DNA from 2 places in the Nonomuraea sp. B1E8 genome. Region 2 is predicted to be linked to the other one. Evidence: riboswitches for the same ligand, from Rfam matches in the RefSeq annotation. Region 2 holds a riboswitch; the other holds the start of a gene.

Region 1 (5,321 bases), on a different contig from region 2:
CCGATGTCACCATCTCCAAGATCCGTTTCCTGGAGGGGGAGGGGCTGATCGAGCCCGAGCGCAGCCCGTCCGGCTACCGCAAGTTCACCCACCTGCACGTGGAGCAGCTGCGCTTCATCCTCACCGAGCAGCGCGACCACTACCTGCCGCTGCGGGTGATCAAGGACAAGATGGCGGAGGGCCTCGGCCGCCCGCGCGCCCTCCAGGACAACGACAAGCAGGAGATCAGGCTCAGCCGGGCCGAGCTGATCGAGGCCGCGAGCATCGACGAGGAGACCCTTGCCGAGCTGGAGGATTACGGCCTGCTCGCCCCGGTGGCCCGCCGCTACGACGAGGAGGCGCTCGCGGTGGCGCGCTCCGTCGGCGCCCTGGCCCGCTTCGGCCTGCGCGCCCGGCACCTGCGCGCGGTCAAGGCGGCGGCCGAGCGCGAGTGCGGCCTGGTCGAGCAGACCGTCGCACCGATACTCAAGCGGCGCGCCCCCGGCGCCATCGGCGAGGCCGACGAGGTGGCCAGGGAGCTTTCCGCACTCCTTCTCGACCTGCACGCATCCCTTGTGCGCACGGGCGTCCGGTCCGTGCTGGGGCGCTGAGAGCGCGGTGAGCTGGGAGGCGGGGGCACATTCCAGGCCTGCCGGGTGTTACGTTGAAATGCAGAAGCCAGTCAGCAGAAGCAACGACCAAATAGCTGTGCCGGGTCACCGGTCAGGAATACGGAGCAGCCCGTGTTGCAGATGGAGGTTGTGGGCGTTCGGGTTGAAATGCCCACAAATCAGCCGATCGTCTTGCTGAAGGAGGCACACGGGGAGCGGTTCCTTCCTATATGGATTGGCATGACGGAAGCCACGGCCATCGCCCTGGCCCAGGCAGAGGAGCCTCCGCCGCGGCCGCTCACCCACGACCTCTTCCGTGACGTGCTGAGCGCGCTGGGCGTAGGCCTGCGGGCGGTCAACATCGTCGCCCTGCGTGACGGCATCTTCTTCGCCGACCTGGTGTTCTCCAACGGCGTGGAGGTGAGCGCGCGGCCGTCCGACTCGATCGCGCTGGCCCTGCGCACCGGGGCGCGCATCTTCGCCAGCGAAGAGGTCGTCCAGGAGGCCGGGGTGATCATCCCGGACGACCAGGAAGACGAGGTGGAGAAGTTCAGGGAGTTTCTTGACACGATCACTCCCGAGGACTTCGGCCGGGCGGGGTAGGTATTTCAGTGCATTTACGCTTCACGACGCGCCGAGCCGGATCGTTGACTGAGCATGGTCGCGGTCCTACGGTGCAAGTGAAACCCGTGGCCGCGCTTCACGTACCCCCAGATCAGGCCACGGGATGAGAGAAAGCCGGAGGTCCGCGTGGCGGTCAGCAGCGGCGAGGGAAAGACGGCCGGCCAGGAAGATCCGGTGCGGCGCGAAAGCGCGCGGCAGCGTGCCGGGGAGCAGGGTCTGCTCTTCGACGAACAGCCCGCGGCGCTGCCGGGCGACATCGGATACCGCGGGCCGACGGCATGCTCGGCGGCCGGCATCACCTATCGGCAGCTCGACTACTGGGCGCGCACGGGCCTCGTCGAGCCCACGATAAGAGCCGCGCAGGGCTCCGGCTCCCAGCGTCTCTACAGCTTCCGCGACATCCTGGTCCTCAAGGTCGTCAAGCGGCTCCTCGACACCGGGGTGTCGTTGCAGCAGATCCGCACGGCCGTGCAACATCTGCGTGACCGCGGGGTCGCCGACCTCGCGCAGATCACGCTCATGAGCGACGGCGTCAGCGTCTACGAGTGCACCTCGGCCGACGAGGTGATCGACCTGCTCCAGGGCGGCCAGGGCGTGTTCGGCATCGCGCTCGGCCGGGTCTGGCGCGAGGTCGAGGGCTCCCTCGCGGAGCTGCCGGGGGAACGCGCGGCGGTCGAGGACACCGTCCCGGCCGACCATCCCGCTGACGAACTCGCCCGCCGCCGCCGCGCCCGCCGCACGGGGTGAGCACGGCTCCTGGCAGCCGTACGAATCGGGCGTAGTAACCTGAGGGCAGCAAGGCCGACGACCCCGTGCGGGAGAGTCCCCGGGCCCCTGGGCTCCGGGGCGCCGAAGGAGCAACCCTCCCCGGAATCTCTCAGGCATCCCGTACCGCTCGGGCGAGGCAACTCTGGAAAGCAGGCGCACCCGCCAGGCGCGCCTCACCGACGGTGCAAGCCCCACCGGGGGTGAAGCTCTCAGGTCGCGGCCCCGTGCTTGTCCGGGCCGCGCTGACAGAGGGGGAGATCCGGCACACGCCCGCGCCCTGGCGCCGGTCTCCACAGCCTCGGGAGGCATCTCCATGACCGATCTGTCCGCCCCGCCGTTCTCGTCCCGGCACATCGGCCCCTCCGAGCCCGAACAGCAGCGCATGCTCGAAGCCGTGGGCTTCGAGTCCGTGGCGGACCTGGTGGCGGTCGCCGTCCCCGAGTCCATCAGGGCCAAGGACCGGCTCACGCTGCCCGCCCCCGCCGCCGAGGCCGAGGCCATCGCCGAGCTGCGCGCCCTGGCCGATCGCAACCAGGTGCTGACCTCGATGATCGGGCTGGGCTACCACGACACCGTCACGCCCGCCGTCATCCGCCGCAACCTGCTGGAGAACCCGGGCTGGTACACCGCCTACACCCCCTACCAGCCGGAGATCTCGCAGGGCCGCCTCGAGGCGCTGCTCAACTTCCAGACCGTCGTCTCCGACCTCACAGGCCTGCCGGTGTCGGGCGCCTCGCTCCTCGACGAGGCGACCGCCGCGGCCGAGGCCATGACGCTGGCCCGCAGGGCGGGCACGTCCAAGAGCGCCGTGTTCGTCGTCGACGCCGACGCGCTGCCCCAGACCAAGGCCGTCCTCGCCACCAGGGCCGAGCCGCTCGGCATCACGCTCGTGGAACACTCCCTCGACGGCGAGCTGCCCGAGTGCTTCGGCGTGCTCGTGCAGTACCCCGGCGCGTCCGGCCGGCTGCGCGACTTCCGCGCCGTGTCCGCCGCCGCGCACGAGGCGGGCGCCCTCGTCGTGGCCGCCGCGGACCTGCTGGCGCTGACGCTCGTGGCCGCCCCCGGCGAGCTGGGCGCCGACATCGCCGTGGGCTCCTCGCAGCGGTTCGGGGTGCCCTTCGGGTTCGGCGGGCCGCACGCCGCCTACATGTCCGTACGCGAGGGCCTGCAGCGGCAACTGCCCGGCCGCCTGGTCGGCGTCTCCGTCGACGCCGACGGCGACCCCGCCTACCGCCTGGCCCTGCAGACCCGCGAGCAGCACATCCGCCGCGAGAAGGCCACCAGCAACATCTGCACCGCGCAGGTCCTGCTCGCCGTCATCGCGAGCATGTACGCCGTCTACCACGGCCCGGAGGGCCTGCGCCGCATCGCCCACCGGGTGCACCGCCACGCCGCCGCCCTGGCCGAAGGGCTGCGCCGGGCGGGCGTGGAGGTCGTGCACGCCGAGTTCTTCGACACCGTGCTCGTGCGCGTGCCCGGGCGGGCGTCCGCCGTGGTCGCCGCCGCCGCCGAGCGGGGCGTAAACCTCTGGCAGGTGGACGCCGACCACGTCTCGATCGCCTGCGACGAGAAGACCGGGGCCGCCGAGCTGGCCACGGTGCAGGCCGCGTTCGACGTCACGGCCCCCTGCACCGACGCCGAGGGCGCCGCCGACGCGCTGCCCGCCTCGCTGCTGCGCGAGTCCGCCTACCTGACCCACCCGGTCTTCCACGACCACCGCTCCGAGACCGCGATGCTGCGCTACCTGCGCCGGCTGCAGGACAAGGACATCGCGCTCGACCGCTCCATGATCCCGCTGGGCTCCTGCACGATGAAGCTCAACGCGACCACCGAGATGGAGCCGATCACCTGGCCGGAGTTCGCCGCCGTCCATCCTTACGCGCCCGCCGCCCAGGCCGAGGGCTACCTTGAGCTGATCGGCACGCTGGAGCGCTGGCTGGCCGAGGTGACCGGCTACGACGCCGTCTCCATCCAGCCCAACGCCGGCTCCCAGGGCGAGTTCGCCGGGCTGCTGGCCATCCGCGCCTACCACCACGCGGGCGGTGACAGCGGGCGCGACGTCTGCCTCATCCCCTCCTCGGCCCACGGCACCAACGCCGCCAGCGCCGTCATGGCCGGCATGCGGGTCGTGGTCGTGGCCTGCGACTCCGAGGGGAACGTCGACCTGGCCGACCTCGACGCCAAGATCGCCAAGCACCGCGACGCGCTCGCCGCGATCATGGTGACCTACCCGTCGACGCACGGCGTCTACGAGGAGACCATCACCGAGATCTGCGCCAAGGTGCACCAGGCAGGCGGCCAGGTCTACGTCGACGGCGCCAACCTCAACGCGCTGGTCGGGCTGGCCAGGCCCGGCGAGTTCGGGGCCGACGTGTCCCACCTCAACCTGCACAAGACGTTCTGCATCCCGCACGGCGGCGGCGGCCCCGGCGTCGGCCCCGTCGCGGTCCGCGGCCACCTGGCCCCCTACCTGCCCGGTCACCCGCTGCGTGACGGCTCGCCGGTGGGGCCCGTCTCCGCGGCACCCTACGGGTCGGCCGGGATCCTGCCGATCTCGTGGGCGTACATCCGGATGATGGGCTCCGACGGCCTCACGGCGGCCACCGAGCAGGCCATCCTGTCGGCCAACTACCTCGCCAAGCGGCTGGCACCCCACTTCCCGGTGCTCTACACCGGACGCGGCGGGCTGGTGGCCCACGAGTGCATCATCGACCTGCGCCAGATCACCAAGGAGACCGGCGTCACCGTGGACGACGTGGCCAAGCGCCTCATCGACTACGGCTTCCACGCGCCCACCATGTCGTTCCCCGTCGCCGGGACCCTCATGATCGAGCCGACAGAGAGCGAGGACCTCGGCGAGCTCGACCGGTTCGCCGACGCGATGATCGCCATCAGGGGCGAGATCGCCAAGGTGGCGTCCGGCGACTACGACAAGACCGACAACCCCCTGCGCAACGCGCCGCACACCGCGGAGTCGGTCAGCGCCGACGAGTGGCACCACCCGTACACGCGGACCGAGGCCGCCTACCCGCTGCCGTCGCTGCGCGACGGCAAATACTGGGTGCCGGTGCGCCGCATCGACCAGGCCTACGGCGACCGCAACCTGGTCTGCTCGTGCCCCCCGCTGGAGGCGTACGAGGACTAGACACCGGGAGGGTCAGACCTTCGGCGGCAACCGGGCAGACATGATCGCCGGAAGTCGTTAGGCTCAGGGCGACCGTCGCCAGAAGGAGCTCTCTTGACGTCCTCAGAGCTGGAGACCCCGCCTCTCGACACCGCCCGGCGTCTGGCCGAACGCGGCGACCTCGACGGCGCCGCCGCCATTCTCGGCGAGCTCGC
Region 2 (5,321 bases):
CGCCGGACAGGACTGCTGCGCCAGGTCCCGGCTGCTCGTCCAGGCAAGCGTGTACGACGCCTTCATGGAGCGCCTCTCCGAGGCCGTACGCGGCGTCGTCGTCGGCGACCCCCGCGACGAGAGCACCGAGATGGGCCCGCTGATCAGCGCCGAGCACCTCGACCGCGTGCGCGGCTTCGTCCAGGACGGCGCCCCCTACCTCCAGGGGTCGTGCCCCGGCGGCAAGGGCTACTGGTTCCCGCCGACCGTGCTCACCCCGGACGTCACCGACCGTGCGTTCACCGAAGAGATCTTCGGGCCGGTCGTGTCGGTGGCGCCCTTCGAGGACGAGGCGGACGCCGTACGCATCGCCAACGACACCCCCTACGGGCTGAGCGGCTCCATCTGGACCCGCGACGTCGGGCGCGCGCTCCGCGTGTCCAGAGCGGTCGAGGCGGGCGCCCTGTCGGTGAACTCCAACGCGTCGGTCCGCTACTGGACCCCGTTCGGCGGGTTCAAGCAGTCAGGGCTGGGCCGGGAGCTCGGCCCCGACGCCCTGGCGGCGTTCACGGAGACCAAGAACGTCTTCATCTCCTGGGAGTGAGGCAGCACGTGAAGAGACTGCAGGATCGGGTGGCTGTGATCACCGGCGCGGGCGGCGGCATCGGGCTGGCCACCGCGCGCAGGTTCGCCGAAGAGGGCGCCAGGGTGGTCTGCGCCGACCTCGACGAGGAGGCGGGCGTCAAGGCCGCGAACGAGGTCGGCGGCCTGTTCGCGCGCGTCGACGTGGCCGACGAGGACGACGTCGCCCGGATGTTCCGTACGGCGTTCGACACCTACGGCAGCGTGGACATCGCCTTCAACAACGCCGGCATCTCGCCGCCCGACGACGACTCGATCCTGGAGACCGGCATCGACGCGTGGCGCCGCGTCCAGGACGTGAACCTGACCAGCGTCTACCTGTGCTGCAAGCACGCCATCCCGTACATGCGGCGCCAGGGCAAGGGCTCGATCATCAACACCGCGTCGTTCGTGGCCGTCATGGGCTCGGCGACCTCGCAGATCTCCTACACGGCGTCCAAGGGCGGGGTGCTGGCGATGTCGCGCGAGCTGGGCGTGCAGTTCGCCCGCGAGGGCATCCGGGTGAACGCGCTGTGCCCAGGGCCGGTGAACACGCCGCTGCTGCGGGAGTTGTTCGCGAAAGACCCCGAGCGGGCGCAGCGGCGTCTGGTGCACGTCCCGGTCGGGCGCTTCGCCGAGGCGTCGGAGATCGCGGCGGCGGTCGCGTTCCTGGCCAGCGACGACGCGTCGTTCATCACGGGCAGCGAGTTCCTGGTGGACGGCGGCATCTCCGGCGCCTACGTCACGCCGCTCTAGGAGGTCATCGTGCGACGTCCCGTCATCGGGGTCACGTGTTACGTGGAGCCGGCGACGTTCACGGTCTGGCAGGACATGCCGGTCGCGCTCCTGCCGTACATGTACGTCGAGCAGGTCGTCCGGGCCGGCGGCCAGCCGGTCGTGCTGCCGCCCGCGGGGGACGCCGCGCAGGTGGTGAGCCGCCTCGACGGGCTCGTCCTGGCCGGGGGCGGCGACATCGATCCGGCGAGGTACGGCGAGACGCCGGAGGAGCGTACCGGCTATATCCGCAAATTTCGTGACCAGGCCGAGTTCGCCGTGCTGGCCGCAGCCCTCGACGCCGGACTACCCTTCCTCGGCATCTGCCGGGGCCTCCAGGTGCTCAACGTGGCCCTCGGCGGCACCCTCCACCAGCACCTGCCCGACGTGGTCGGCCACACGGGCCACTCCCCCGCGCCCGGACGTTTCGGTCACCTGCCCATCACCCCCGTCCCCGGCACCCGGCTGGCCAAGGCGCTGGGCACGGCGCCCGTGACGGTGCCGCACTATCACCACCAGGCCGTCGACCGGCTCGCCCCCGGCCTCACCGTGACCGCGACCGCCGCCGACGGCACCGTCGAAGGGGTGGAGCTGGACTCGGGACCGTTCACCGTTGCGGCGCAGTGGCATCCGGAGGCGGCCGAGGACCACGCCCTCTTCGAGGCCCTGGTGGCCGCCTGCTGACGAGCGAACGCGACAAGACCCCCAAATCACTACTAGGCTGGCGGGACACACCAGCAAACCGTGCGGGAGAGCACCCTGACAGCCGGTCAGGGTCCCTGAAGGAGCAAGCCCTCCCCGCGAACCTCTCAAGGCAAAGGACCGCACGGCTGACCAGGAGCACGTCTCCTCGGAAGGTGACCTCTGGAAAGCAGGCCCGCAGGGCCTCGCCGAAGGTGAAAGTCCGGCAAAACTCGGGCGAAGCTCTCAGGCATCGATGACAGAGGGGGAGGATGCTGGCATCCAATCCTGTCCTGAGGTGCGATAAATGTCCCGACCTACTCCGCTACGAGACGTGCACGAAAGCCTCGGCGCGACGCTGACCGACTTCGCGGGCTGGCTCATGCCACTCCGGTACGGGAGCGAGTCCGCGGAGCACAGGGCCGTCCGCGAGGCCGCCGGGCTGTTCGACCTCTCGCACATGGGCGAGATCTTCGTGACCGGGCCGCAGACCGCCGCCGCGCTGGACTACGCGCTGGTCGGCAACATGTCGGCCGTGGCGCCCGGACGAGCGAGATACACCATGATCGTCAACGAGCGGGGCGGGGTGCTGGACGACCTCATCGTCTACCGGCTCGGGGACGAGGAGTTCATGGTCGTCGCGAACGCCTCGAACTACGAGAAGGTCGCCGGCGAGCTGGAGAGCCGCTCCAAGGCGTACGACGCCGTGGTCGACGACCGTTCGCAGCAGTACGCGCTGATCGCCGTCCAGGGACCCCGCTCCCAGGAGATCCTCGCCACGCTCACCGACGCCGACCTGGCCGGGCTCAAGTACTACGCGGGCCTGCCAGGGCTGGTCGACGGGCGGCAGGCGCTCATCGCGCGCACCGGCTACACCGGCGAGGACGGGTTCGAGCTGTTCGTGGCCGTCCAGGACGCGGTGCCGCTCTGGCACGCGCTCGTGGCCGCGGGCGAGCCGTACGGGCTCAAGCCCGCCGGACTGTCCAGCCGCGACACGCTCAGACTCGAAGCCGGCATGCCCCTGTACGGCAACGAGCTGAGCGCCGAGCTGACCCCGTTCGACGCGGGGCTGGGCAGGGTGGTGAAATTCGACAAGCCGGGCGACTTCGTCGGCAGGTCGGCGCTCGAGGCGGTCAAGGACGATCCGCCGCGGCGCCGTCTCGTCGGTCTGGTCGCCCGGGGCCGCCGGGTGCCGCGCCACGGCTACCCGGTCACCAAGGACGGCGCCGTCGTCGGCGAGGTCACCAGCGGTGCGCCCTCCCAGACCCTGGGCAAGCCCATCGCGCTGGCCTACGTGGACACCGGCGCCGACTCAGGCCTGGCTGTGGACATCCGGGGCAGCCATGAACCCATGGACCTGGTCGAGCTGCCCTTTTACAGGAGGAACAAGTGAGCAACATCCCTGACGACCTGAGCTACACCAAGGAACACGAGTGGGTTTCCGGGGTCGAGGACGGCCTCACCGTGACCGTCGGCATCACGGCCTACGCCGCCGACGCCCTTGGTGACGTCGTCTTCGTGCAGCTCCCCGAGATCGGTTCGATCACCGAGCCGGGCGACTCCGTCGGCGAGGTCGAGTCGACCAAGTCGGTCAGCGAGATCTACACGCCCGTCGGCGGCGAGATCGTCGAGGTCAACCAGGCCATCGTGGACGACCCGAGCCTGGCCAACAGCGACCCGTACGGCGAGGGCTGGATGTTCCGGGTGCGCATGGAGGGCGACCCGGAGGACCTGCTCTCCGCCGAGGAGTACGCCGCGCTCACCTCGGGCGAGTCCTGACCCTGCCGGGTCTCATCGGCTGACGCCGGGGCCCGCGTCCGGGCCCCGGCACTCATGAAGGGCGCGTCATCAATGGCGATCAGCGTCTTCGATCTCTTCAAGATCGGCATCGGGCCGTCGAGCTCCCACACGGGAGGCCCGATGGCCGCGGCCCACAAGTTCGCCCGCGGCCTGCACGAGGACGGCCTGCTGCCGCGCGTGGCCCGGGTGGAGGCCATCCTGTACGGCTCGCTCGGCCTGACCGGAAAGGGCCACGGCAGCGACAAGGCGGTCCTGCTGGGCCTGTCCGGCGAGAAGCCCGAACTGGTCGACGTGGACACCATCGAAGGGCGCCTGGCCGAGATGCGCGAGTCGGGCGGCGTCCGGCTGTACGGCACGCACGAGATCCCCTTCGTCGTCGGCCAGGACCTCGTCTTCGAGCGCAAGATCTCGCTGCCCGAGCACCCGAACGGCATGCGCTTCACCGCCTACGACGCGGCGGGTGAGCGGCTCAGGGAGAAGGTCTACTTCTCGGTCGGCGGCGGCTTCGTCGTGGACGAGAAGGCCACCGGCGCCGACCGCATCAAGCCGGACGACACCGTCCTGCCCTACCCCTTCACCACCGGGGAAGAGCTGCTCAAGCACTGCACGAACACCGGTCTGTCGATGTCCGCGCTCATGCTGGAGAACGAGAAGGCGTTCGGGCGCACCGAGGAGGAGGTCCGCGCGGAGCTGCTGCACCTCTGGCAGGTGATGTCGGAGTGCGTGCGCCGGGGCATCTCGAAGGAGGGCGTCCTGCCCGGCGGGCTCAAGGTCAGGCGCCGCGCCAACCAGCTGCACCGCCGCCTGCAGTCCGAGCCGGCCGAGAAGGACCCGCTGCAGGCCATGGACTGGGTGACGTTGTTCGCGCTGGCGGTCAACGAGGAGAACGCCGCCGGCGGCCGCATCGTCACCGCCCCCACCAACGGGGCCGCCGGCATCATTCCGGCGGTCCTGACGTACTACACCCGCTTCGTGCCCCACGCGGACGAGGACGGCGTGGTCCGCTTCCTGCTCACGGCCGGCGCGATCGGCGTGCTGTTCAAGGAGAACGCCTCGATCTCGGGCGCCGAGGTGGGCTGCCAGGGCGAGGTCGGCTCCGCCTGCTCCATGGCCTCGGCAGGCCTCACGGAGGCGCTCGGAGGCACCCCGGAGCAGGTCGAGAACGCCGCCGAGATCGGCATCGAGCACAACCTGGGGCTGACCTGCGACCCGATCGGCGGGCTGGTGCAGATCCCGTGCATCGAGCGGAACGCGGTCGCCTCCAACAAGGCCATCACGGCGGCCAGGATCGCCCTGCGCGGCGACGGCCGCCACTTCGTGGCCCTGGACAAGGCGATCAAGACGATGCGCGACACCGGCCGCGACATGCTCGACAAGTACAAGGAGACCTCACGCGGCGGCCTGGCCGTCAACGTGATCGAGTGCTGACCACCATCGAGTGGTTCCATAACGTTGTACGACTCGAC

Evidence for each region. Region 2 has a riboswitch for glycine ahead of gcvT (glycine cleavage system aminomethyltransferase GcvT). Riboswitches for the same ligand answer to the same signal wherever they lie in the genome.
Region 1: it holds a riboswitch for glycine, as region 2 does, so the genes downstream of both, gcvP (aminomethyl-transferring glycine dehydrogenase) here and gcvT (glycine cleavage system aminomethyltransferase GcvT) in region 2, are expected to answer to the same signal.

What each region holds. Positions count from the first base shown of each region.
Region 1 covers NZ_JBDPLS010000004.1:603,812-609,132, forward strand. The annotation lists gene ABGA98_RS17675 (MerR family transcriptional regulator) at 1-590, shown strand, start outside; gene ABGA98_RS17680 (bifunctional nuclease family protein) at 723-1,193, shown strand; gene ABGA98_RS17685 (MerR family transcriptional regulator) at 1,341-1,961, shown strand; glycine riboswitch at 2,020-2,118, shown strand; gene gcvP (aminomethyl-transferring glycine dehydrogenase) at 2,296-5,127, shown strand; gene ABGA98_RS17695 (tetratricopeptide repeat protein) at 5,221-5,321, shown strand, end outside.
Region 2 covers NZ_JBDPLS010000010.1:214,217-219,537, reverse strand. The annotation lists gene ABGA98_RS30495 (aldehyde dehydrogenase family protein) at 1-583, shown strand, start outside; gene ABGA98_RS30490 (3-oxoacyl-ACP reductase) at 592-1,356, shown strand; gene ABGA98_RS30485 (gamma-glutamyl-gamma-aminobutyrate hydrolase family protein) at 1,366-2,058, shown strand; glycine riboswitch at 2,112-2,209, shown strand; glycine riboswitch at 2,229-2,328, shown strand; gene gcvT (glycine cleavage system aminomethyltransferase GcvT) at 2,363-3,448, shown strand; gene gcvH (glycine cleavage system protein GcvH) at 3,445-3,834, shown strand; gene ABGA98_RS30470 (L-serine ammonia-lyase) at 3,907-5,283, shown strand.